Prochlorococcus marinus str. NATL2A: one gene and its partner. The protein of the gene in region 2 interacts with the protein of the main gene of each other region in a pairwise test. Links are inferred from orthologs where the notes say so. Each region holds a gene or a part of one and is shown on either strand. Other genes may lie near its edges. The genes, in order: PMN2A_RS01745 and lpdA.

Region 1 (12,504 bases), 1.0 Mb from region 2 along the record:
TAATAGGGTTAAATTGATAATGAATTGGAGAAGCTGGACAAGCTAAATGCCAAATCCTATCCACATCAAGCTTGATTGGCTCTATAACATCATGATCTATAAGCTCAAAAGATGGATGTCCAATCCAGTGTTCAATATTTTCTTTACTCCCAGTAAAAAAATTATCCAAACAGATAACTTTTTCTCCAGATTTCATTAAACGATCAATCAAATGAGAACCAACGAAGCCAGCCCCTCCAGTAACCAAGTTTTTTACAGGAGATGAGGGCATAAAATTTTAAGCTTTAAAATTTTATTTTAGTATCGTGCCAAAAATTACAAAATTGATTAATTTTATGTCACGTAAATCTTTGTGGATTAACTAAATCAAACACATTTTAAATAGGATAATTTAAATAGAATTCTTTTAAGAGCTTATCCTCTATATCTAGGAGTTCAATTTGAAAAAAGAAAAATTACAAAAGTACCTAACTATTGCATTTTTTGTAGGTGCTTTCATTTTACTTGTCTTCTTAATTCAGACGTATGGAATTGAACCATTAAGAAGTGCCGTGAAAGAAATGGGCATTTGGGCACCTCTGGGAATTCTGATACTTCGAGGAATTAGCGTAATCCTTCCAGCATTACCTAGCTCAGTTTACTCACTTTTAGCCGGATCATTACTTGGTTTCAAAACAGGTTATCTAACTATTTTTATATCTGACCTAATTTTTTGCCAGATAGCATTTTTTATAGCCAGAAATTTCGGCCGAGCTCCTGTTCGGAAATTAGTTGGAATAAAAGCCATGAAAAGAATTGAAAGTTTTAACCAAAATCAACTAGAAGGCAATTTCTTTCTAATGACTGGACTACTAATGACTGGACTTTTTGACTTTTTAAGCTATGCGCTAGGGATAGGGGGAACACGATGGAGGCTTTTCACGCCCGCTCTAATAATCAGTTTATTAATAAGTGATTCAATTATTGTTGCTGTTGGAGCAGGCGTCAGTCAGGGCGCTGGACTAATGTTGGGAGGTGCCTTACTTGGAATGTTTGCACTAGCAACCATCACTGGATTTAATAAAAATAAAGTCTCCGAAACGCAGAAAAAAAGCCAATGATTTCAAAAAATTATTAAGAAATTAAATAATATAGATAACTAAAAATAAAAAATTTATATTTATTCTCTTCATATTGTTAAACTAAATTAGTATTAAGTATTGATATGTCAAGTATCCCTTTTAAAGCGCTTAAAATAGGAGCAGAAGCTATTAATAAGGATCCAGTTAAGTTTAACAAAAGTAGAGTATCTGGAAGTAAAAAAACAATGTATGGATTACATATAAGAGGAGCATCAATGCCAGGAGAAAAAGAAAAATTCACAGTCACATCTAAAACCAAACCTAAGCAACTCGAAAACTTAATTCATAACAATGTTATGAGCAGTTACAGAAGGGATAAGATTGAAAGTTATAAATACAAAATACTAAATAAGGAAAGTGCTGGAATAAATATGCTTCAAATCAATGAATTTGTTCCTAATGATGATGATGCATTACTTGTAGCAATCAATGCATTATATAAACACATCTTTGGAAACTTATCATTAATGCAATCGGAGCGTCCAATTGATATTGAAAGGAAGCTAAGGAATGGTGATCTTACAGTAAGAGAATTTACAAGGAAAATTTGTAAATCAACTATTTATAGAAATTTCTACTTTGATGGTATTAGCCAATATAAATCTATCAAGTTAATATACAAGCATATTCTTGGTAGGCCCATCAAAAGTAAAGGCGAAGTAACTCAAAGTTCAAATATTATAAATAACCTAGGTTTTGAAGAGCATATTGATTTTCTAATAGATTCTAATGAATATAATAATATTTTTGGCGAAGATATTGTTCCCTACATGAGATCATGGAATTCTCCAACTGGTTTTAAAACAAAAAGTTTCCTAGAAACTTCATACTTAACAAAAGCTTTTGCGACAAGTGATATTTGTAAAATTATTTAATCTTCTAAAAATAAATTAATAGCAATCCAATTAAAGTAGATGAATATTAAAGAATTTTTCTTAAAAAGCGTTGGGGAATGGAATTCAATGAGAAGCGGACATTCTCTAGCATTTCAAGAATTTGAAGAAATAAGAAGTAAAATAAAAATATCACCTTCTAAACCTAACGACGCACGAGTTATTAAATTTTTAAAAGATAATTTAATAACTACTAAAGCAGTAAACAGAGCATTCCTAATTAGTTGGGAAGCAAAAAGTGAATGGGGTGAGGAGAATCAAAACGGAAACTCTTCTGGCGAAAGTATACTCGTTCCGATAGAAGTTTCTAAAACAGAAGGAAAAATAGTTAGGAGCGTTGGATATACTGAAGCAATTCAAGTAGTGTCATTATATAAAATTCTTGTTGATGGAACTTTAATTATTTATTCAGAATACAGTCATATTTCTACAGAGGAAAGAATATGGTTTATCTCAAACAATTTAAGGAGTAGATCTTCGGTTACAAGATCACTAGATTCATTAGCAATCCTTCAAACATCTTATGCATCTGAGATTCGTTCTTTAAAAAATTAAATAATATATAAAAGATGAAAAAAAACCCTACCATAGAATTTGCAAAGATAGTTTCGGGCGTATTTAGTAATAAGGAACAAGCTTTAAATAATCCAAAAAAATTTGCACATATTCAAATACATATTAGGCCATTATTTTTTAAAACTTATAACTGTTTTGCGTTTTACTCTGAGCAGAGATATCAACACGACATATGGAATCCTTATAGGCAGTCTATAAATAAGTTATCCCAAAAAGAAGAAATTTTTATTTTTAGTAACTATAAGATTGAAGACAAAGAAAGATTCACTGGTGGTGCACTAGATATATCTCTTTTAGACAACATATCTAAATATAAGTTATATAAAAAGCCTGGGTGTTCTATGTATTTTAAAGAAAAAAAACCAGGAAATTTTTTAGGGACTATCGAATCAGGTTGTAAATGCTACATAGAATATGGGAGTGATAAGACTTATGTTAAAAGTAAAGTAACAGTGAACAAAAACATTCTTATTTCAGAAGATTCTGGATATGCAATAGAAACTGATAAAAAAGTTTGGGGATCAGAGTTTGGGCCATTAATATTTAAAAAAATAGTTAATTTTGATTGTTTCATTAACGAGTATTGGAAATAAAAATTCTCATTATCTTCACCAAAGAGAAATAAACTAAGTACTAATTTCTTTTGCTTTGAATCTCACAAATCTATGACTATCATTCAAAAATAATTTAGCGAATTTATTTTTAATATTAATTTGCTTATTTTGTAATACAAGCAAAGCAGTATATCTATTTTTCCAATAAGGTGTATGACTCTCATCTGAAAAATAAATCATATTATTATAGAATTTGTTTTCATTTAAGCAACCCAATATTTGTATTGCTGAAGATTTAAATTTCATATAATCAGGCCAATTATTGGATAGTAAAAAACCTACTTTATCTAAAAGAAGATCATCATATAATTGCTGATCTAATAGTAGTTTATATACATTAATAAAGAAATATATAGCTCCATAATCTGATTTGGCTCTATCCCAATTATTATTTAGATAATATAAAACTTTATCTAAAGGGAATTTTAGTAGTTCTTTGATTGAATGATAACATCTATTAAAATCTGTATGAAAAAGTTGCTCAATAAGAAAACTCAAGTCTTTATTAAAATTATTAACTTCTAAAGTATCTATATTCCTTGGATCATCAAAAACTACTGAGTCTATACAATTAAGTAGATTTATATTTTCACATAATACTACTTCATTAATCCAAAGAGAATCTATTGCCTGTAATTTAAATGATGGAGAAAGTGGCGCCTTAATTAAATCAGGTAAAACAGATAAATGACCAGCATTTATAATATCTTGAACTGCACAATGTCTATCGTTTTGATTTGATAGTCTCAAAAACTTTTTCAGATCAGTCAGCTTATCCTCCTCACCAGCAAGTTTTATTAATGCCGCAAAAGAGGCTCCTTTAACTCCATTGGAGGTTTGTTTATCTCTTGATAATGATCTAATCATATCTATTTCTTTTCTAACTCCTAAATGAGTTAATGTTTGTATTACTACTCTTTTATTATTAAATTGCTTATATAATTTTGAACAAATCTTGTTAATGATATCAATATCATTACATTTAAGTTTAGCTAATGACCAAATAACTGTCTCAACAAGATAATCATCATCATTTTCTAGAAACTCCGCAATAGTTTGGATGGCTTTTTTACAACCGAAATTAGCGAGTACCTCAATTGCTTTCCTTTTAGCTATCTTATATTCAAGTTTTTCACAGTCATGTTTAATAAAGTCAAGAAGGGCCACTTCTGATTCTTCACAAGGAAAATTTGCTAAGTGGAATACAGCCTTATAATAATCTGCTAAAAGCTTAACCTCAGAAATTGGTCTTCTAAGAATATTGATAGCGTCTATTTTATTGATTTTCGGTAGATTATTAAATGGATTAGATTGCACTTTAAATATAAGGATATTTATTTATTAGATAAGCTGAGAGCATTATATTCAGCATAAAATTTATACCGAATGTAAAAGGATATTATTTATGAAAATACATGTAATAAAATTATAGTGAATAATTTAATCTAGATTATATAATAAGCTTTCAAGGAGATAAGACAAAGTGGATAATTACTTGAACAGTGAAATAACTACTGAAGAAGAAAGTGAAAAGGCCGAGGGGGATAAACAAAACATAGTGAGTAAGAAAAAATCAAGTCAAAAAGACATCAAGCTATTAATCAAAGGACTTAGTGATGAAAATGGTTTGGTAAGAAGAAATTATGCAATAGCACTAGCCGAGGTTGGTTCGGCAGCTTTACCTGAGTTAATCAAAGCTCTTCTGAATAGTAAAAACGTAATACAGAGAAGAGCGGCAGCTAAGACTTTAAAGTTAGTTAACGATCCATCAGCTTTACCTCATTTAATAAAAGCACTTACCAGTGATTCAGATTCTGTAGTGCAATTTTCAGCAGCTGGTGCAATTGCAATTTTTGGAGAGGCTGCTGTTAATCATCTAATCATTGTCTTGGAGAATCAAGAATATACAGAAATGCAATATGGTCTTGCAGCATGGTGTTTAGAATTTATTGGAGCTAAAGCCTCTAATGCAATAAAAAAAGCAGCTAAATCAAAAAACACCAATGTAAAATCAGCTGCAATTTCAGCACTTGAAGAACACATTAGACAGTCCCAAGATCAGGAAGCAATTCAAATAGTAGAAAGGGCTATTAATGATACTGCTGAAAATGTTCAGATTGAAGCTATTAAATTAGTTGGTAAATTGTATAGAATAGAATCTTTAATTCCTACCTTAATATTAAAATTAAAACACAAAAATCCAGATATTCGAAAATCTTCCATATTGTCATTAATCCAACTTAATATTAATGAAGCTATAAATCCACTCAGGGACCTTCTTAAAATTGAGCAAGATAAAAATGTTATCGCAATTATTAAATTAGCTATAAAAAAAATCAACAACTAAAAGACTTAATAAAGAATCTGTAATATTAAATAATTTTGTCTCTCAAAATATCTTCCTTTATCATTTGATCAATAGATTTATCATTTAATAAATCCTCAAATAAATCATCAATAGTATGATCTTTCATTTCCAAAAGTGCGCTGATAGAAGCTTTCGCTCTTAATAAGTCTTTATCTCTACAAGTTTTCATCAAAATATTTCTACCAGTTCTCCCTAATTGCCTCAAAAGAGAAATAACAGTCAAGATCATTTCAGGAGAACTATCTTTAAGAGCTAAATCAACTACTAACATCTCATCCTGAGTTAATTCTTCTAAATTAAAATTAACTACAACTTTGATAATTGTTTTAAGACAGCTAACTTTAACAGTTTTATTGTTAGTATCCATATACAATTGAACGATTGACTTTAAGGCTTTTTCTCCAAATCGTCCCAAAGCTAATATTGATTTTCTTCTTATAAATAAATCTTCTTCCTTGAGATTAGCTAAAAGATTATTCATAAACTTAACCTCAAATTCTTTTTTTAAAATCAAAAATGCTTGAGAATTAATATTTGGATTTGGATGCAAAAAATCTTGATAAAGTTCTATATATTTATTTAAATCTAAAGAATTAATCATTAAAAGTTCAAATAATTATTCAACATTACGAAAAAATATTTTAAATAAATTAAATTAAATTAAATTATTTTTATGCAAGTGCGTTTATTAAATAATCCAATAATCCTTTGAATTCCGTTTCGGCTTGCTGACCCATAACATCATTGATTTTAATTTCATCTCGAATAAAAATAAATGCTTCAATATAAGCAGCTGTTGGTAATAGTTGGATACGAATAATTTCTCTCATACCTGATATTCCCCATTCATCTAAAGGACCAGTGCCACCAGTTACTAAGCAATAATTAATAAGACGCAAGTAATGATGAATATCTCTCACGCACTTATCTTTATTAGCCTGCTCATATGAACCATTTTGATAAACAGCATCAACGGCAAGATTGGTAAATTTATCAAGACAAGAAGCAAGTTTTTCTGCAGCCTCTAGACGAGCTTTTGCCCTATCAAAAGATCCTTTCACAGACTCAAAATCACTCATGCTGGGAAATCTTCCTGCTGCATCAGCTGCGCTAACAACGGTTGTAACTGCAGATTTCATAGTGGCTTAATAAGAAATGGTTTGCGTGATGTAGTGGAGCAATTAGAGTTTAATATTTACCTCAAAGCTTCTATTACAAGATCAAAATAAGATGCCGCCTCAGAGGCGATGTCTTGACATTGTGCTCCTGATCCAGAATTAATCCCTTTAAACATTTTTCTTCCTGTATTTGTCTCGGTCATAATTGCGACTGTGGCAATCTTCATTATTTCAACGGCTCTAATAGCATTAGAGGTTGGGACGCCAAGAGCAAGATATGTTTCTTTTAAACCATTGAGGCATCTATCTTCAAGAACAGAGGGATCCCCTGCAAGAAGCGCGTAGCTTACATATCTCAAAATAATTTCTCCATCCCTTAAACAAGCTGCCATTCTACGAGTGGGATAGCAATGCCCTCCTGGTTGAGTAAGCCCAGTATTTTCACAAACCATTCCCGCCACAGCATCTGCAGCAATGCAAGAGACATTTTGAGTTATGGCAAGAGTTGCATCAATTCTTTTATTTGCATCTGCCACGTACTTTCTTAAATCTGCAAGATCCTCACTCCCAATTGCGGCGCCCTTGGCATCAGCACTTACAACTGTTCTAGAAAACGCATCAAGCATCTTTTAAATACCTACCTTCTAATAAGTAAAAGAGTTCAAGTAAAGACTTAATAGTCATTACTTCATTACTTCATTACTTATTCAACTTAAGACTTACAGTCAAATTTGATTGAAAGAGACCTAAGAACGCAATGCTTCTTAACTGTAAGAAAAATTTCCAAGAAAAACTAACCATAGAGTTATCTCAAAAAGCTTATAAGCAAAGTGGGATATCACTAATTTGAGCTATTGTTAAACAAAAAAATGAAAAGTCCAACTGAAGAAGAACTTGAAGAGTCAATTAAAGAACTAAGCGAATACAAAAATCGTTTAGAAAAAGAGGTTGTAACTATTTCACAAAAGCTCAAAATGCCTCAAAGAAAAATCGAATCAATTATCAACTCTCATCAAGAACTTAATAAAATAAAAATAATACTTTCTAAGCTATATAAACAAAAAGAAAATGCAACATCAAATCTGCTTTTATGATTTTATTTTTGCTGCTTAAATAATATAAAAATGTACCCCATGAATGTTGCAAAACTAAATTCAATTAAATGTATTTAAAGTCTATAAAATGAAACAATCAAACAGTATATTTCTAAATGGATTAAACGAGGCGCAGTCACATGCAGTTGATCATTTTCATGGTCCATTATTAGTTGTAGCAGGAGCAGGAAGCGGAAAAACAAGAGCTCTTACTCATCGTATTGCGCATTTAATTACTGAATACAAAGTTGATCCTAGTTCTATTCTTGCAGTTACTTTTACCAATAAAGCTGCAAGAGAGATGAAAGATAGACTTGAATTGCTTTTAGCAAAAAGGTTATCAAGTCTTACCCACGGGAAGCCTTGGACTGCCTTACAAGTAGCAGAACAAAGAGAAATTCGTAATCGTATACATCGTGAAATCAGTCGTGAATTATGGATAGGTACTTTTCACGCTTTGTTTTCGAGATTATTACGCTTTGACATCGATAAATTCAAAGACCCTGAAGGATTGACATGGACTAAACAGTTTTCAATATATGACGAAACAGATGCCCAAAGTCTTATCAAAGAAATAGTTACACAAGATCTACAATTAGATCCAAAAAGATTTGAACCAAAAAAAGTACGATGGGCAATCAGTAATGCCAAAAATCAATGCTTACTTCCTGATGATTTATCAAATAATCAAGAAGGTCAAAGAGGAAAATTAGTTGCTGAAACTTATAGACTTTATAGAAAAGCTTTAGCTGCTAATAATGCATTAGATTTTGATGATCTTCTATTAATACCTGTTCAATTACTACAACAAAATGAAAAAATAAGGACTTATTGGCACAGTCGCTTCAAACATGTTTTAGTTGATGAATATCAAGATACTAATTGGACACAATACGAATTAATTAAACAGTTGGTGACCAATGGTAAAGATCCATCTTCTTTTCAAGATTGGAATAATCGATCCGTTTTTGTTGTTGGCGATGCAGATCAAAGTATTTACAGCTTTAGAGCTGCGGACTTTAGGATACTAATGGGATTTCAAGAGGACTTTGGAAAGAAAAGCCTAGACAATAAATATGATTCAACTCTTGTAAAACTAGAAGAAAATTATCGATCTACCTCTACCATCCTCGAAGCAGCAAATTCACTAATCTCCAACAATAAAGAAAGAATAGATAAAGTTCTTAGAGCAACTAGAGGAGAAGGTGAGCCTATTAGATTAACAAGGTGTGACGATGAGATAGCAGAGGCAGAAGCAGTTATTCATAGGCTAAGAATTTTAGATGCCTCGAATCCAGAATTAAATTGGGGAGATATGGCTATTCTTTATAGAACCAATGCGCAATCAAGAGCAATTGAGGACTCATTGGTCCGCTGGAGTATTCCATACATTGTGGTTGGAGGATTACGTTTTTATGATCGAAGAGAAATTAAAGATCTACTAGCTTATTTAAGACTTTTAATTAATCCATCTGACAGTGTCAGTCTTCTGAGAGTTTTAAACGTTCCTAAAAGAGGGATTGGCAAAACAACAGTTCAAAGATTGAGTGATGCTGCTAGTCAATTAAAAATTCCTCTTTGGGAAGTTGTAAATGACCCCGAAGCTGTCAGATCTCTCGCAGGAAGATCAGCCAAAGGTCTTTTAATTTTTAGTGAGCTTATTAATGAATTACAAAGTCATCTTCTCTCTTCAAGCCCCGCCGAGTTGGTTCAATTAGTTTTAGAAAAAAGTGGCTATTTAAGTGAATTAATTGCAACAGGAACAGATGAGGCTGAAGAAAGAAGACGCAATCTTCAAGAATTAGTTAATGCCGCGTTGCAATATCAGGAAGAAAGCGAAGATGCAAATTTAGAAGGTTTTTTATCAACTGCTGCTCTATCAAGCGATGCAGATAATAAAGACACTGCGTCAAATCGAGTCACATTAATGACTCTTCACAGCAGTAAAGGTTTGGAATTTCCTGTTGTTTGTCTTGTGGGAATGGAGCAAGGCTTATTCCCAAGCTATAGATCGCTTGATGATCCATCTTCACTTGAGGAAGAAAGGCGACTTTGTTACGTAGGACTTACTAGAGCGAAAGAAAAACTATTTCTCTTTCATGCATCTGAGAGAAGAATGTGGGGAGGGATGAGAGAACCAGCTATCGCATCTATATTCCTCTCCGAAATACCAGAAGAACTTGTTAAAGGCGATATCCCATTATCTGGTGGGGCTACATTAAGAAGAGAAAAAAATCTAGACAGACTAACTAGAATTGATCGCCAAAGTAATAAAAAGTCCTTTCCTAGTGAAGCTGAAAATGCAGTAAGAAAAACATATTCTGGTCCTTCCCCAGGGAAGAGATGGTCAGTTAACGATAGAGTTGAACATTCTTCATTTGGAGAAGGGATAATCACACATGTTTTTGGTTCAGGAGAAAAAATCTCACTGGCTATAAAATTCTCAGGAATGGGGCCAAAAATATTAGACCCAAGACTAGCTCCATTGAAATTGATAGATGAGTAAGATTTAATCTGAAAAATGTTAACTAGCTAAAACCATATTTCTCATGGAATTATTTGATAAATCTACAATTGAAAAAGAGATAAAAGAATTACCGAGAGGAATTCTAACTATTATTTTAGAAGCAGCTTGCTCAGTCAATATAACTTCTATTGCAATAGTTGGAGGAGTTGTAAGAGACTTAATAAAAAAATCTAAAAATCAAAATTATGAAATTATCTTCAATGATCTAGATTTAATTATTGAAGGTGAGACCTCAACCTATATAAAAGAATTGCAAAAAGTTCTTGGAGCAGAAAGAGTAAAAGTCATCCGAGATAACAGAAATTACAAAACCTCAGAAGTAATAATTAATGGCATAAAAGTTGATATTGCATCTGCTCGTAAAGAAACGTATCCAATACCTGGAGAAAACCCAATAGTCGAGTTATCAACAATCAAAAAAGATCTAATAAGAAGAGATTTTAATATAAATGCAATGGCAATTGAACTGAAAGATAATAGACTAATCGATTTATTTTCAGGATCAGATGCAATTGAAAATATGAAAATGGACTTTTTGCATAAATCAAGTGTTTTAGATGACCCAACTAGAGTTATTAGAGCTTCTCGCTATTCTGCCAAGTTAGATTTTGATCTATCAAATCAAGCCTTAAAACAAATAAAAGATACAATAAATCTTTGGCCTTGGAATTGGCATATTGGAGATAATACTGATTTAGCACCTTCAGCATTATCAATAAGATTAAAAATGGAACTAGAATTGCTTTTAGAAGACAAATATTGGAAGAATGCATTAAAAAATCTACAAGTCTGTGGAGGGCTAAAAATAGTAGATTCGAAATTACAAAATGATAAACGACTTATTGAAAAAATTTTCATTGCAAAGAAGTCTAATATTGAACCCCTAACAGCATTTGTTTATGAATCTAAAAGCCCTATTTATCTAGCTAATAGATTACACTTAAATCAACAGCAAAAAGAAATAATAGAAGGAGCTTGTAGATTAAATAAATATCTAAAAAATATAACAGCTAATCATTTATATAAAAATTGGTCACCATCAAAGTGGACAATAAACCTTGAGAAAATCAATGCTAATGAATCTTCTTTCATGCTTGAAATATGTAGAAATAACCCACTAAAAGAATATTTGAAATCTTGGCTATTTAATTGGAAGAATATAGAGTCTCCAATAAAAGGAGATGATTTAATAGCTAAAGGTTGGGAACCTGGACCAGAAATAGGAATAGAAATAAAACGGCAAAGAATGAAATTAATTGATGAAAATATTGCTTTTTAAAAATTTAATAAGTATTTATTTGGAAATAAAACCTATTTTAATCCAAGGTCCTTGCTGTATAAGTTTTTCTGAATAAATCGATGAACAACAAACAACCAAAGGGCCACAAGTTTGTGGGTCTACTAAGATTTTCAGCATGGCATTATAAAAGGATCTATTAGAGCAAGAATCATTAGATGTGAGCTCAAACCTTAAGTTTTTATCTCCATCAATATTTTTTAGGAAAATTTGATTTGCAGGGGCCAAAGTGCTTTCAAAGCCTTTATCTAAAAGTTCTTTCACACCATCATATAATGGTATTTTATCCAGTTCAAGATTGACTTTAAATGGTTCTGAATTCATCTTTAATTGATCACTATTTGTAGATTCCAACATTTCTGACAAATGACCTAGCAAACCAAATCCAGTTATATCAGTACATGCATTAACAATTTTTGAGCGTGGATTTAGATTTGTTAATTGATTAATATAATTAACAATCTCATGCTGACTTTTATTCATTTCTTTTAAGACATTATCAAGTATATAAGGTTTTACTTGACCATTCATAAATGCAGAAAAAATAATTCCAGTTCCCAAAGAACGACTAATTAAAATTTCATCTCCATTTCTCATTCCTCCCTTAGGCCAAAAATATTTTTTATCATCAATAACCCCATTTACAGTTAATGAGCTTTCTATTCCTAGGGAAAAAGGCTCTTCAGATATTTTTCTTGATTCTAATGTATGTCCACCTATAAGATTTGCACCTTGGATAGTTAAAGCAGAATTAATACCTTCCAAAACTTGATATAACAATTCTTGCTGTAAATTATTAGATATGGATGGTAAATTAATAAGAGACTGTGCAGAGATCACAGATCCTCCGCATGCCCAAATATCAGAACAGGAATGAAACGCCAAAAGTCTTCCAT
Region 2 (12,489 bases):
CCTTATTGAAAATTGATGGGTTCAAATTAAATATTGATAATTTTGAAAGTTTGAATAAAATTTTTATATAGTTTTTATTGAATTTAATAAGAAAATAAGTGGTTTTTAATGCAAGAAACTTTTCTGCTTTTCAAAAATTAAATAATTTGAGGTTAGAAAATTAATCATTCATATTCTCCATTGATTACAAGTAAAAGAAACCCTTTGGTTCGAAAATTAAGGGGTCTTTTGAAAAAAACTGGACGTGAAGAGCATTCTTCTCTTTTGCTTGAGGGGTCTCATTTGTTAGAAGAGGCTTTGAAAACAAATTTTTTGCCAACAGAAGTTATTGCAACTCCTGAATGGTGTGATCAGCATGAGGAGATTTTAAAAAAAATAGCTTCAAGAACTTTGTTAACCCTAGTAACCAAAAACGTTTTAGAAACATCTTTGTCAACAGTCACACCTGATGGTGTCGCAGCGATATTCCCAATGCAAGGGTTACCAAAATCGGGAAAAGCCCCTAAACATATTTTGGCTTTGGATAGGATTCAAGATCCAGGTAATTTGGGAAATTTATTTCGATCAGCTCTTGCTGGTGAATATGAGGCTATGTGGTTAGCTTCTGGAGCCGATCCACTTAATCAAAAGGTTTTAAGATCCTCCGCTGGCTCAGTTCTCCATATGCCTTTTGAACGGATTGGACATTCATCTTCTTCAAGTATTGAAATGCTTGTTTCAAAACTCAATATTGCAATTGATGATAATTACCAAGTAGTAGGGACAATTTCACCAAATAAAATTACTGATAAGAAAGTGAAACCTTATTGGGAATTAGACTGGGATCTCCCTACAGTATTGGTTCTTGGTAATGAGGGTTCAGGTGTTCATGCTTCAATTGAAGCCTGTTGTACAGACTTTGTTACGTTGCCTCATAGCTCATTAGTTGATTCACTTAATGTGGCATCTGCTGCAGTTCCTCTCTTGTTGGAGCGACAAAGAGTAAAAATGGTTAAGGGTATGCAAAAAAAATCGTGAGTGAAATTTCTTTTGACTTTGACTTGATTGTTGTCGGAGCTGGATATGGAGGTTTTGATGCGGCTAAACATGCGGCAGAGGCTGGCTTGAAAGTGGCGATTGTCGAATCAAGAGATATGGGTGGGACCTGTGTTAACAGAGGCTGTGTCCCCTCTAAAGCATTACTAGCTGCCAGTGGTAAAGTTCGTGAGCTTGCAGATGTTCCTCATCTTTCTGAATTTGGGATACATTCGGCTCCGGTTAGATTTGAACGTAAAAAAATAGCCGAACATGCAAAAAATTTAGTCGAGACAATTCGAAAAAATCTAACTAAAACATTGGAAAGATCTGGAGTTGAGATACTTAGAGGAGAAGGACGTTTAGAAGGCAATCAAAAGGTCGGTTTAAGAGAAACTAATGGAGTTGATAGAATTTTTTCTGCTAGAGATATTATCTTAGCTACAGGCTCAGACCCTTTTGTACCGCCTGGAATTGAAATTGATGGACGAACTGTTTTTACAAGTGATGAGGCTATTAATTTAGAATGGTTGCCAAGATGGATTGCAATAATTGGTAGTGGCTATATAGGTTTGGAATTCGCTGATATTTATACAGCTTTAGGTTGTGAGGTAACCATGATTGAAGCCCTTGATAAAGTAATGCCTACTTTTGATCCAGATATCACGAAAATTGCTTCAAGAAACCTAATTGATAAAAGAGATATTGAAACTCGAGCTGGTGTGTTTGCTACTAAAGTTAAGCCAGGTTGTCCTGTCGAGGTCGAGCTTACAGATGCAAAGAGTCGAGAAGTAATTGAGGAGTTGCAAGTTGACGCTGTTCTGGTCGCAACAGGTCGAGTACCGTCGACTGAAAATCTAAATCTACAATCCGTTGGAGTTGAAACAACGAGAGGTTTTATTCCAATTGATGATCAGATGAGAGTATTGGTAAATGAAAAACCGGTTTCTAATCTATGGGCAGTCGGAGATGTTACGGGTAAGTTGATGTTGGCCCATACCGCTGCAGCGCAAGGGAGTATTGCTGTAGAAAATATTTTAGGAAAAGCAATAGAAATTGACTACAGAAGTATTCCTGCAGCGACGTTTACTCACCCTGAGATAAGTTCCGTTGGACTCTCGGAAGAAGAAGCAAAAGATCTAGCGAAAAACGAAGGCTTTGAACTTGGAATTGTTAGAAGTTATTTTAAAGCGAACTCTAAGGCCTTGGCTGAATTAGAAAGTGATGGAATTATGAAGTTGATTTTTAATAAAGAGACGGGAGAGGTCCTTGGGGCTCATATTTATGGATTACATGCGGCTGATCTCATACAAGAGGTTTCTAATGCAATTTCTAGAAGACAACGAGTTAATGACTTAGCAAAAGAAGTTCATACTCATCCAACATTAAGCGAAGTTGTAGAGGTTGCTTATAAGCAGGCATCTTTACAAATAAAGAAGTAGTAAATCAAATTTTATCTTTATAGATCATTAATTATTTAAATTATGGAAATTAGAAGAAGACCTCCTAACCCAAGTATAAAAGTAGCTAATTTAGAGTATGCAATTCCTCACCCAGATTCAAAACCTAAAAATATTTTGGAGGAAATTGTTTGGGAAAAACATCTAGAAGTTGAGATTGCAAGAAAAAAAGTTTCGCTTGAAGATTTAAAGAAAAAGATCAAGGATTTACCAAAAACAAAAAATTTCATAGATGCATTAAGAAATAGTAATTCGAAACCAGCACTAATCTCAGAAATAAAAAAGGCTAGTCCAAGTAGAGGGATAATTAGAGAAGACTTTGACGCGAAAATGATAGGTAAAATGTATCAAGAGGGGGGTGCTAACTGCATATCGGTCTTAACAGATAAAAAATTTTTTCAAGGTGGTTTTGATGTCTTAGTGGAAGTTAGAAAGGAAATCATAATCCCAATCCTATGTAAGGACTTTATCCTTTACCCCTATCAGCTTTACCAAGCAAGAGCTGCTGGTGCTGATGCTGCACTTTTGATAGCGGCAATTCTGACTGATTCTGATTTAAAGTACTTATCTAAGGTCGCTGAACATTTGGGACTTACAATATTAGTAGAGGTTCATGACTCAGAAGAACTTGAACGAGTACTAAATATTAATGTATTTAATTTAATAGGTATTAATAATAGAAATTTAAAGAGTTTTAAAACTGATCTTGAGGTTACAAAGAAATTGGCCGAGAATTATGCTAACCAAATCAAGGAAAATTCTATTACTTTGGTAAGCGAGTCAGGTTTATTTAATCGTGAGGATTTGGATTTAGTGAAGAGTTATGGGGCTGATGCTGTTTTAGTTGGTGAATCTCTTATGTCACAGGAAGATATATTAGGTGGAGTTAAAAAGTTAATTGGCAACTTATAAATTACGGACAATATCTTTGCCAATCTCATAAGTCTAGTTAGAGAAGATTTTGTCTACTTTCCCAATGATTAAATCTAATTCAAATAAACCCAATTCTCGAGTATCAGTGCTTGACAATGAGTTGTCTCCCCTTAAATCAAATTTATTTTGATAAATCCTATGAATTCTTTTAATTATTAACTTATTTTTTGTTTTTGGATGAGAGGCAACGACGATATCGCCAATCTCTAAGTCAATATTTTTTGGGTTTAACTTTGTATAAGTTACTAAATCGCCCTCTTTAAGAGTTCTTTCCATAGAAGTACCGACAACACGTAAATGTTGTCGGTAACCGATTATTAAAGTAAATAAAGTAAATAAGTCTGGCTTGTGGAAAAGACTTTTATCAGCTTGCGGTAACCCAGCTATCACTTCTACCTTTTGATGACCAAAACATCGAGTGAATCTTTTGTACAGCTGCTAATAATTCTTCTGCCTTGGTTTGATCAATATTTACCTTGCATGCACTACAAAGCTTTGCTGCTTTCCAAAAAGTGTCATGAAGATCTGGATATGTAGCTAAGTGCTCAGGCTTGAAGTAATCAGTCCAGAGGATTAGAAGTTCTTTTTTGGCCTTTTGTGATTCTTCTTCTTTAATCGCAACGAAGCGAGAAAAAGTGTTGTTATAAGCTGAAATGGAAGCTTGATCGTTACCAGCTGGAGCTAGAGCAATAAGTTTTTTTGTCATAGACAAAACTGCTTCTGCGGTAACTCTTGCTGAAGAAGGGTCATATACACCGCAAGGTCCGTCACAGTGAGCGTGAACAGATTTTGCTGGAAGCTTTTTAAAGATTGATGTAAGTGTTTCGCTCAACATCTGAGAATAATTTGTGAACATTATTTTTTTTACATTAATGGCGTTTGTCAACAAACGCCATAACTTTATCTAGAGCTTTCTGAATAATTTAAGAAACTCACTTAACACCTAATAATTCCACTTCAAACGTTAAAACTGAATTAGGAGGGATTGGACCTATTCCTCTGCTGCCATACCCCAATTCTGGTGGAATGACTAATTTTCTTTTACCTCCAACTTTCATTCCTGCGACTCCCTCATCCCAACCCTTTATCACCATCCCTGCACCTAAAGAAAATTCAAAAGGACCTCTCCCATAACTGCTGTCAAATTCTTTCCCATCATCAAGAGTACCCTTGTAATTTACTGAGACACTTGTTCCTGGGGTGGCTTCTTGACCATCACCTAAAACTAATTCAGTAATTTTTAGCCCACTTGAAGTTACTTGAGATGCTCCTATCTCAGCTCCTCCAAGAGGAGAGTTGCTTGCACTGGTTTTATCTGAAGCCATAGTAAAAAGTGATGGATTTGGGTCTTCTGGGTCTAATTCAAATGGATTAGTTACAGACTCGCTGGTTTTTGTGGATTGCCTTACATCCGCTTGGATTGGTTGGTCAATTTGTAAGGCATTCGTTGGAGTCGGTGAGATGATTTGGCTAATCACTGCAATCATCAAGCAGCTAAGGCAAACAGAGAAGCTAATTAAGATTTCTCTCACAGTAATATTAAGTACTCGAAAATATTCTTGCAGATTAATACCCAAATTACATCCATTTAAAAGATAACTAACCAGAGAGTATGAATTTTGTCGGTGTATATTTAATTAAATTGGATTTATGAATAATATCTATTCTCTTTTTATTAAAGCCTTTGCTGGTGGAGCTCTAGCAGGAATCTCTCTTAGTGAAGGCAATTATATTTTCATGCTTTTGGGAATATCTTTACTTTGGCCTGCTAGTAAAAATCCATGGGGAGGCTTTTGTTGGGGTGCGATGGCTATTTTATGGAGTCATAAGTGGTTGCTATCTTTGCATCCAATTAGTTGGGTAGGGATAAGCTCAAATTTAAGTTTACCAATAACCATTTTTATATGGCTTTTTTGTGGAGCCTTTGGAGGGGGGCTGGTTTTTATTTGGTCAGCTTTGAGTTGCTTTTTGGCTCCTGGAAGACTTCAGTTTTCTAAATTAGAAAATAAGTTTATTTATGCCGTTTTATTGTCAACAATATGGGGGCTTTCTGAAGAACTACTATCTAGAGGCCCTTTGTTTTGGATGGGTGTAGGGCCAAGTTTATTACCACAAGATAGATATTTGGCTGGATTAGCAAGATGGATAGGTTCGGGCGGCTTGGCCACCATCCATCTTTTAGCTGGATGGTGGATATGGCAACTTTCAATTGCTTTTCAAGCTAGAAAAAAAGCCAAGAAATTTATTATTCTTGGCTTTGCTTATTTTTTGTTAGCTCATTTACTTGGATTTATCTTGTTGTTTGATTCTCCAACTGATTCATCAGAAAAGGTTGCGATGTGGCAAACAAATATTCCAATAAGACAAAAATTTAGTCAGGAAGAGATAAATGCTTTGCCCTCAAAAGTAAATAGAGCATTAACTGAAGCTTTTGAAATGAATGCATCTTTTTTAATCGCTCCAGAAGGAACGTTGCCTCTGGATAGATCAAAGATTCGAGATTTTTCTATTAAATTTCTCTCTGGAGGTTTCAGGAAAATAAATGGTTCTATACGAAGTTCACTATTAGTCTTTAATCCAGGTGAAGAGTCTTTTTCGGATGTGTTGGACAAATCTAGATTAGTCCCGCTGGGCGAATGGATTCCTGAATTGCCTAATTTTTTGAAAGATGGTCTCTCGGCAGTAGGTGGAATTGAAAGTGGAAATCCATCAAGACTTCTTGATTGGGAGGGGCCTTCTTTTGCAGGTGCTATTTGTTATGAATTGAGTAATGGGAAAGCTATAGCTAAAGCAGTAAATCAAGGGGCAAAATGGATTTTAGTGATTGCAAATTTAGATCCCTATCCTATTTCTTTGCAGAAACAATTTTTATCTATTGCTCAATTAAGAAGTATTGAAACATCAAAAAATTTAATATCTGTCTCTAATACCGGACCAACATCTTTGATTAAAAGTAATGGAAGAATTGATACCCTCCTCAAGCCAAATGAAGAATTAGTTCAACTAGCTGATCTGGAATTAAATGGAAAGAAAACACTGTACACATTAATTTCTGATTTACCAATGATAGTAGTCATTCTGATAAGTTTAATAGGTGTTTTACGATTACGTTAGTATGGTTGATATTAATACTCTTTTGAAATAAGTCCCCCTCCTAATACATAATCACCCTTGTAAAATACTGCTGCTTGTCCAGGCGTAATTGAAAATTGATCTTTTTCAAAATGAATATTACATTTATAACAATAATTTTCTTTATTACTATCAAAAATTGGTATTAACTTTGCTTTCATTGCTTTACTTCTATATCTAATTTGTACCTCAACTTCAATTGGTTCTTGAGGCGCTTCAATTGATACCCAATTTATATCTTTTACAATACATTCTGACTTGCCAGAGTCTTCTCTTGGGGCAACAATTACTCTGTTTAAAGAGGCATCAATTTCAACAACATGTAAAGGCACTTCCCAAGCAATACCTAATCCCTTTCGTTGTCCTATTGTGAAATGCTGAATTCCATTATGGGAGCCTATTATTTGACCGTTTTTAAGTACAACCTCTCCTTTCTTTTGAGGTAAATACTTATCAATAAATGCATTCATTGATCCGTAATGTTCAGCAAGACAAAGGTCTTGGCTTTCTGGCTTTTTGGCAGTTTTTAATGAATGTTTAAGAGCTTCTATTCGTGTTATCTCTTTAGTTAATTCTCCAAGTGGGAAAATTGTTTTTCCTAAAATTTCTTGAGGGAGATCATACAAAAAATAGCTTTGATCTTTGTTGAGATCTTTACCTCTTAAAAGCTTATGTCTTTTAATTCCATCACTCGGAAGATCATTCTCATTGAAAGATTCGTTTGAGTATCTAATCCTTGCGTAATGCCCAGTTGCGATCTTTTCGATATTTTTATTTTCTTTAACCCATTTGAGCATTTCTGAGAATTTGACTGATTTGTTGCAGCGCGAGCACGGCAAAGGAGTAATTCCTTCCTCATATCCTTTTAAGACGTTATTGATGATTTCTTTTTGAAAGATTTCTTTTGAATCAACTATGTGATGCTTGATTCCAAGTTGATCACATATCCCTGCAGCATCAACTAATCCATCAGAGCAGCAAGAACCTTTTCCTTTCATTAGCCACAAAGTTAATCCTTCTACATCCCATCCAGCTTTACAGAGTAGAGCAGCCGTTAAGGAGCTATCTACTCCTCCGGAAAGCCCTACTACAACTGAATGACTTCCAGAAAATGTTTGCAGTCTTTTTAATGTTTTCTCGACTGTTTCTTCTGAAGGCAAATGATTTAAAACTTTTTTTGTTTCTCTTGTTTCCACATTCATGGGCATTGATAGTAGCTTCTATTCATAGTGGGTTTGGTTGCTTTTTGATTTTGAATTGGCCTCAATCTGATTCGGAACATTTGATGGTTTCTTCAGAGCAGATGCAAAACATAGAAAAAGAAATGTTTTCTATGGGTATGCCTGTTGAAGCTCTGATGGAAAAAGTGGGAATTGGTATTTCTTCATGGATATTAGACAGGCATGGGTTGATTGAAAATGGTGCAATCGTTTTGGTAGGGCCTGGTCACAATGGAGGCGATGGACTTGTTGTTGCGAGAGAACTTTATATGGCAGGCGTTGATATCTCTATTTGGTGTCCATTCCCATTAAAAAAACAATTAACACAAAAACATTTTCATTATGCAATGCAGATTGGGATTGAAAACTTGGAGCGTAAACCCGATTCAAATTCAGATTTATTATGGATTGAGGCTTTATTTGGATTAGGACAATCAAGAATTATTTCTGATGAAATAATTCGCCTATTGAATTCGAAGAAGACCTTTAGTCCTGAAAAGTTAATTAGTATTGATGTCCCTGCAGGATTAGACTCAGATAATGGAAATATAGTATCAAATACATCATGCAAAGCCAGTTCTTCATTAACCTTGGGTTTATTTAAGTCGGGATTAATTCAAGATTCAGCTATTGATTATGTAGGTAATTTAGAGAGAGTAGATATCGGAATTCCAGATAAGATCTTAGCTGGTTTTCCTGAAACACAGCCTTTAAGGATTTCTTTTTCAGATTTGTCTACTTTTGTTTGGCCCATGCTTAGTAAAAGTAAAAGTAAATATCAGAGAGGAAGAGTTCTGGTGATTGCAGGGAGTGAGAAATACAGGGGAGCAGCATCCCTTGCTTTGAATGGAGCTTTAGCAAGTGGGGTAGGTAGTGTTAGTGCATTTTTGCCCAATTCCGTTTCATCTGCTCTTTGGATTACTCACCCTGAAGTCTTGTTACTTGGAGATCTAACTGCTTTTCAGGACGGTTCTTCAGATTTCTCCAAAGTTTTAAATGAAGTTGACTTGAATAGGTTTGACTCGATTTTGCTCGGACCAGGATTGGGGATTGCAGACGAAAAAGATTGTTTTGGCTCTGACTTGCAGGATTTCAAAGGCCTACTTGTTCTTGATGCTGATGCAATTAATAGGCTCTCAATAACATCAAAAGGTTGGGAGTGGCTAAATGATAGGGAAGGTCCCACTTGGCTTACCCCTCATCTTGAAGAATTTAAAAGGTTATTTCCTTTAATTGATTGCTCGAATCCATTGAAGGCTGGAATTGAAGCTGCAAAAACTTGCAGTTCTTCTGTCTTATTGAAATGTGCTCATAGTGTTATCTCTGATCCAGAAGGTAAAACTTGGCAAATAGGGCAAGTGAATTCAAGTGTTGCAAGAACTGGCCTTGGCGATGTTTTGGCTGGGTTTGTTTCAGGGATGGGTGCTTCTGGACTGGCAAGTGATAAAAAATTGGATACAAGTTTGCTTGCTGCATCAGCTTTGATGCATGCATATGCAGGGGCTTTTTCTATAAAAGGGAGCACAGCGAGCACTATTTGCACTTTTCTTGGTGAATTAATAAAAAAGGAAAGCACTTGAAATGTTTTGAAACAACCATCTTCAAGGCATTAAATGGTCCATTTGGTGTCATTTGTTAACTAATCGTCAACAGAATCTGAAGCCTTCATGAAACCTTGGCATCTTTTGCGATTTCTGTAGGAAAGTCTTACCACTTTAGTACGGGGCCAAGAAACAATGGTTTCAACTGCACCCAAGCCTGCTGAATCACAAAAACGACGCAGCAGTGATCCAATTAGTTGGTACCTTTCCTCCATAGGACGAGTTCCTCTTTTAACTCCTGCTGAGGAAATTGAACTTGGTAATCAAGTTCAAACGTTGATGAGTCTTACCGAGGATGGCCAGATTAAAGAGCAGAGCAAAGAATTTACCTCTCATCAAAGAAGATTGATTCGAATTGGAAGAAGGGCAAAGGAAAGAATGATGAAGGCCAATCTTAGGTTGGTTGTCAGTGTTGCAAAGAAATATCAGGGAAAAGGTCTTGAACTTTTAGATTTAGTTCAGGAAGGTTCTCTTGGGTTAGAAAGAGCGGTAGAAAAATTTGACCCTACTCGTGGATATAAGTTTTCTACTTATGCATTTTGGTGGATAAGGCAAAGCATGACTAGAGCAATAGCTTGTCAGTCCAGAACAATCCGATTACCTGTTCATTTAAGTGAGAGATTAGCGACCATTAGAAAAGTCAGCTTAGATTTGGCTCATAAGCTCGGTGCAATGCCCAGCCGTATTGAAATAGCTGAGGCAATGGAAATTGAGTTAGAAGAACTTGATTCGATTTTGAGACAAGCTCTGACCACAAGCAGTCTTGACGCACCCGTTAATGGAGATGAAGGTCGTAGCTTTTTAGGTGATCTAATAGCTGACGGTTCTGGAGAAGAACCTCTAGATAAGGTAGAACAAAAAATTCATCAAGAACAACTTGGAAGGTGGTTAAGTCATTTAAGCGAACAAGAACAGCACGTTATTAGGCTTAGATTTGGCTTAGAGGGTAATGAAAGACATACTCTCGCAGAGATAGGAAGATTGTTACAGGTTTCACGCGAGAGGGTAAGGCAAGTTGAGCTAAAAGCTTTAAGGAAATTGAGGAATCTCACTAGAAAGCTTCCAAGTGGAATTTGATTTTTTATCTAATTTTAGTTTTCTGCCCAAATATATTTTGTTAACTCACTAGGGTCAGGCTCTGGGGCGTTTAAAGCAAATTCAACTGCATCGTTAACTTCTAGATCAATTTCTTTCTCAATATTTTTTAATTCTTCATCAAAGACTAAGCCAGAACTAGTTAAATCATTTTTTAACTTTTTAATTGGATCTCTTTTAGCCCAGAATTCCTTTTCCCTCTCAGATCTAAGCTCGTCTGGGTCAGCTAATGAATGCCCCCTAAATCTGTAAGTGAGACACTCTATCAAAGTGGGGCCTTCTCCAGCTCTTGCCCGTTCTAGGGCCCTTTCGGCAGCCCCTCTTACTGCTAAAACGTCCATACCGTCAATCTCTTCGCCTGGCATACCAAATGCTGAAGCTTTTCTCCATATTTCTGTCTCACTAGTTGCTCTGTCATGGGCCATCCCAATTGCCCATTTATTATTTTCGACTACAAATATGATCGGTAATTTCCATAGCTGGGCCATATTTAAACATTCATAAAACTGACCAATATTGCAAGTACCATCTCCAAAAAATGCTGCAGTTACAGAATCACTATTTTCTTTAAGAGCCTCTCTTTTATATTTACTGCTGAAAGCTGCTCCAAGGGCAACTGGAATACCTTCACCAATAAAGGCATAACCTCCAAGTAGGTGATGTTCTTTAGAGAACAGATGCATAGATCCACCTCTGCCTTTACTGCAGCCTGTCTCTTTCCCAAATAGCTCGCTCATCACCTCTTTCGCAGGGACTCCAGCACTCAGAGCATGAACATGATCTCTATAGGTACTGCAAAACCAGTCGTGTTTGCGTTTCATTGCACCAATAACACCTGTACTTATTGCTTCTTGCCCGTTGTAAAGATGAACAAACCCAAACATCTTCCCTCTGTAATACATTTCAGCGCATTTATCTTCAAATCGTCTTCCCAAAGTCATATCTTTGAAAAGATTTAAACCAATTTCTCTATTGATTTGAGCTGGTTTGGTGTTTCCAAGATTGCTTAGCCTGTCGGCGTGTTCCCTGTGCTGAATAGGGTTTTGGCCTGTTTTGTCCTGGTTGTGAGACATGACTTCGTTCATATTCACTTATCAATCCTTTTTAGACTTTAAGCGTCAATGGATGCAAAATGGTTAAAACCCCTTACGATGCCTAGAGCTTTTTTTCTGATTACCTAGTAGCGATTGGAATTACCTATTGATCATTTTCGCTTATTGGGGGTTAGCCCTTCTGCAAATGCTGAAGAGGTCCTCAGGGCTTTTCAGCTAAGGCTAGATCGTCCTCCCAAGCAAGGCTTTACTTATGAAGTTTTAGCTCAGAGGTCTGAGCTTCTAAGGCTTTCTGCTGATCTTTTATCTAATCCTGCTGAACGACAATCTTACGAACTCGCTTTGATTGAGGGTTCGTCTGGGCTTGAATTATCTTCAAATAGAGAAGTTGCTGGTTTACTTCTCTTGTGGGAATCAAATGCTTCTTTCCAAGCTTTCAAGCTTGCAAAAAAAGCATTACAACCTCCACAAGCTCCAGCCTTGGGAAGTGGTAGAGAGTCAGATTTAACATTAATAGCAGCTTTAGCTTGTAGAGACGCTTCTATTGAGGAGCAAGCTTGCAGAAGATACGCTTCAGGCGCTGATTTGCTTCAGGAAGGCATACAGTTATTGCAGAGGATGGGAAAGCTTGTTGAAGAAAGAAAAACCCTTGAATCCGATTTAGAGTCTTTACTTCCATACAGAATTCTTGATTTATTAAGTAGAGAGAAAGAAGACGAAAAATCTCATCGGGAAGGCCTGATGTTGCTGGATGACTTTGTTAATAAAAGAGGTGGACTCGAAGGAAAAAGAAATTCAGAAAAAATAGCAGGATTAAATCAAAATGATTTTGAGCTATTTTTCCTCCAAATCAGAAAATTTTTAACTGCTAAAGAACAGTCAAAAATTTATGTAAACTGGTATAGAAGAGGTTCCGAAGATGCTGGCTTTCTTGCTGCTTTTGCTTTGATTGCTTCTGGCTATTCTTATAGGAAACCAGAAC

The links.
Region 1: the proteins of lpdA (region 2) and PMN2A_RS01745 interact in binary tests that used the Escherichia coli proteins (3 or more experiments, as listed by UniProt). The link is inferred for Prochlorococcus marinus str. NATL2A from one-to-one orthologs.

What each region holds. Positions count from the first base shown.
Region 1 is NC_007335.2:334,097-346,600, reverse strand. Bases 7,568-10,581 are described here. They hold PMN2A_RS01745 (UvrD-helicase domain-containing protein), read left to right. Parts: upstream 7,568-7,872; coding sequence 7,873-10,290; downstream 10,291-10,581. Other genes in these bases: PMN2A_RS01740 (CCA tRNA nucleotidyltransferase), read left to right, coding at 10,334-10,581; PMN2A_RS01750 (hypothetical protein), read left to right, coding at 7,568-7,784. Outside these bases: PMN2A_RS01800 (UDP-glucuronic acid decarboxylase family protein), read right to left, coding at 1-271; PMN2A_RS01795 (TVP38/TMEM64 family protein), read left to right, coding at 441-1,100; PMN2A_RS01790 (phycobilisome rod-core linker polypeptide), read left to right, coding at 1,205-1,996; PMN2A_RS01785 (phycobiliprotein lyase), read left to right, coding at 2,036-2,569; PMN2A_RS01780 (chromophore lyase CpcT/CpeT), read left to right, coding at 2,584-3,183; PMN2A_RS01775 (HEAT repeat domain-containing protein), read right to left, coding at 3,217-4,521; PMN2A_RS01770 (HEAT repeat domain-containing protein), read left to right, coding at 4,688-5,551; PMN2A_RS01765 (glycosyl transferase), read right to left, coding at 5,577-6,173; PMN2A_RS01760 (bleomycin hydrolase), read right to left, coding at 6,244-6,711; PMN2A_RS01755 (bleomycin hydrolase), read right to left, coding at 6,768-7,316; more of PMN2A_RS01750, read left to right, coding at 7,560-7,567; more of PMN2A_RS01740, read left to right, coding at 10,582-11,590; selenide, water dikinase SelD, read right to left, coding at 11,606-12,504. UniProt on the Escherichia coli protein: A helicase with DNA-dependent ATPase activity. Unwinds DNA duplexes with 3'-5' polarity. Translocates on single-stranded DNA with 3'-5' polarity. Initiates unwinding more efficiently from a nicked substrate than double-stranded DNA.
Region 2 is NC_007335.2:1,357,634-1,370,122, reverse strand. What follows is about bases 236-3,234. They hold lpdA (dihydrolipoyl dehydrogenase), read left to right. Parts: upstream 236-1,013; coding sequence 1,014-2,456; downstream 2,457-3,234. Other genes in these bases: trpC (indole-3-glycerol phosphate synthase TrpC), read left to right, coding at 2,499-3,234; PMN2A_RS07515 (TrmH family RNA methyltransferase), read left to right, coding at 236-1,017. Outside these bases: more of PMN2A_RS07515, read left to right, coding at 181-235; more of trpC, read left to right, coding at 3,235-3,386; sodX (nickel-type superoxide dismutase maturation protease), read right to left, coding at 3,420-3,797; sodN (superoxide dismutase, Ni), read right to left, coding at 3,772-4,242; PMN2A_RS07490 (FKBP-type peptidyl-prolyl cis-trans isomerase), read right to left, coding at 4,340-4,894; PMN2A_RS07485 (apolipoprotein N-acyltransferase), read left to right, coding at 5,058-6,521; tRNA 2-thiouridine(34) synthase MnmA, read right to left, coding at 6,533-7,747; PMN2A_RS07475 (bifunctional ADP-dependent NAD(P)H-hydrate dehydratase/NAD(P)H-hydrate epimerase), read left to right, coding at 7,792-9,339; PMN2A_RS07470 (RpoD/SigA family RNA polymerase sigma factor), read left to right, coding at 9,496-10,437; pdhA (pyruvate dehydrogenase (acetyl-transferring) E1 component subunit alpha), read right to left, coding at 10,452-11,528; PMN2A_RS07460 (IMS domain-containing protein), read left to right, coding at 11,643-12,489. UniProt on the Escherichia coli protein: Lipoamide dehydrogenase is a component of the glycine cleavage system as well as of the alpha-ketoacid dehydrogenase complexes.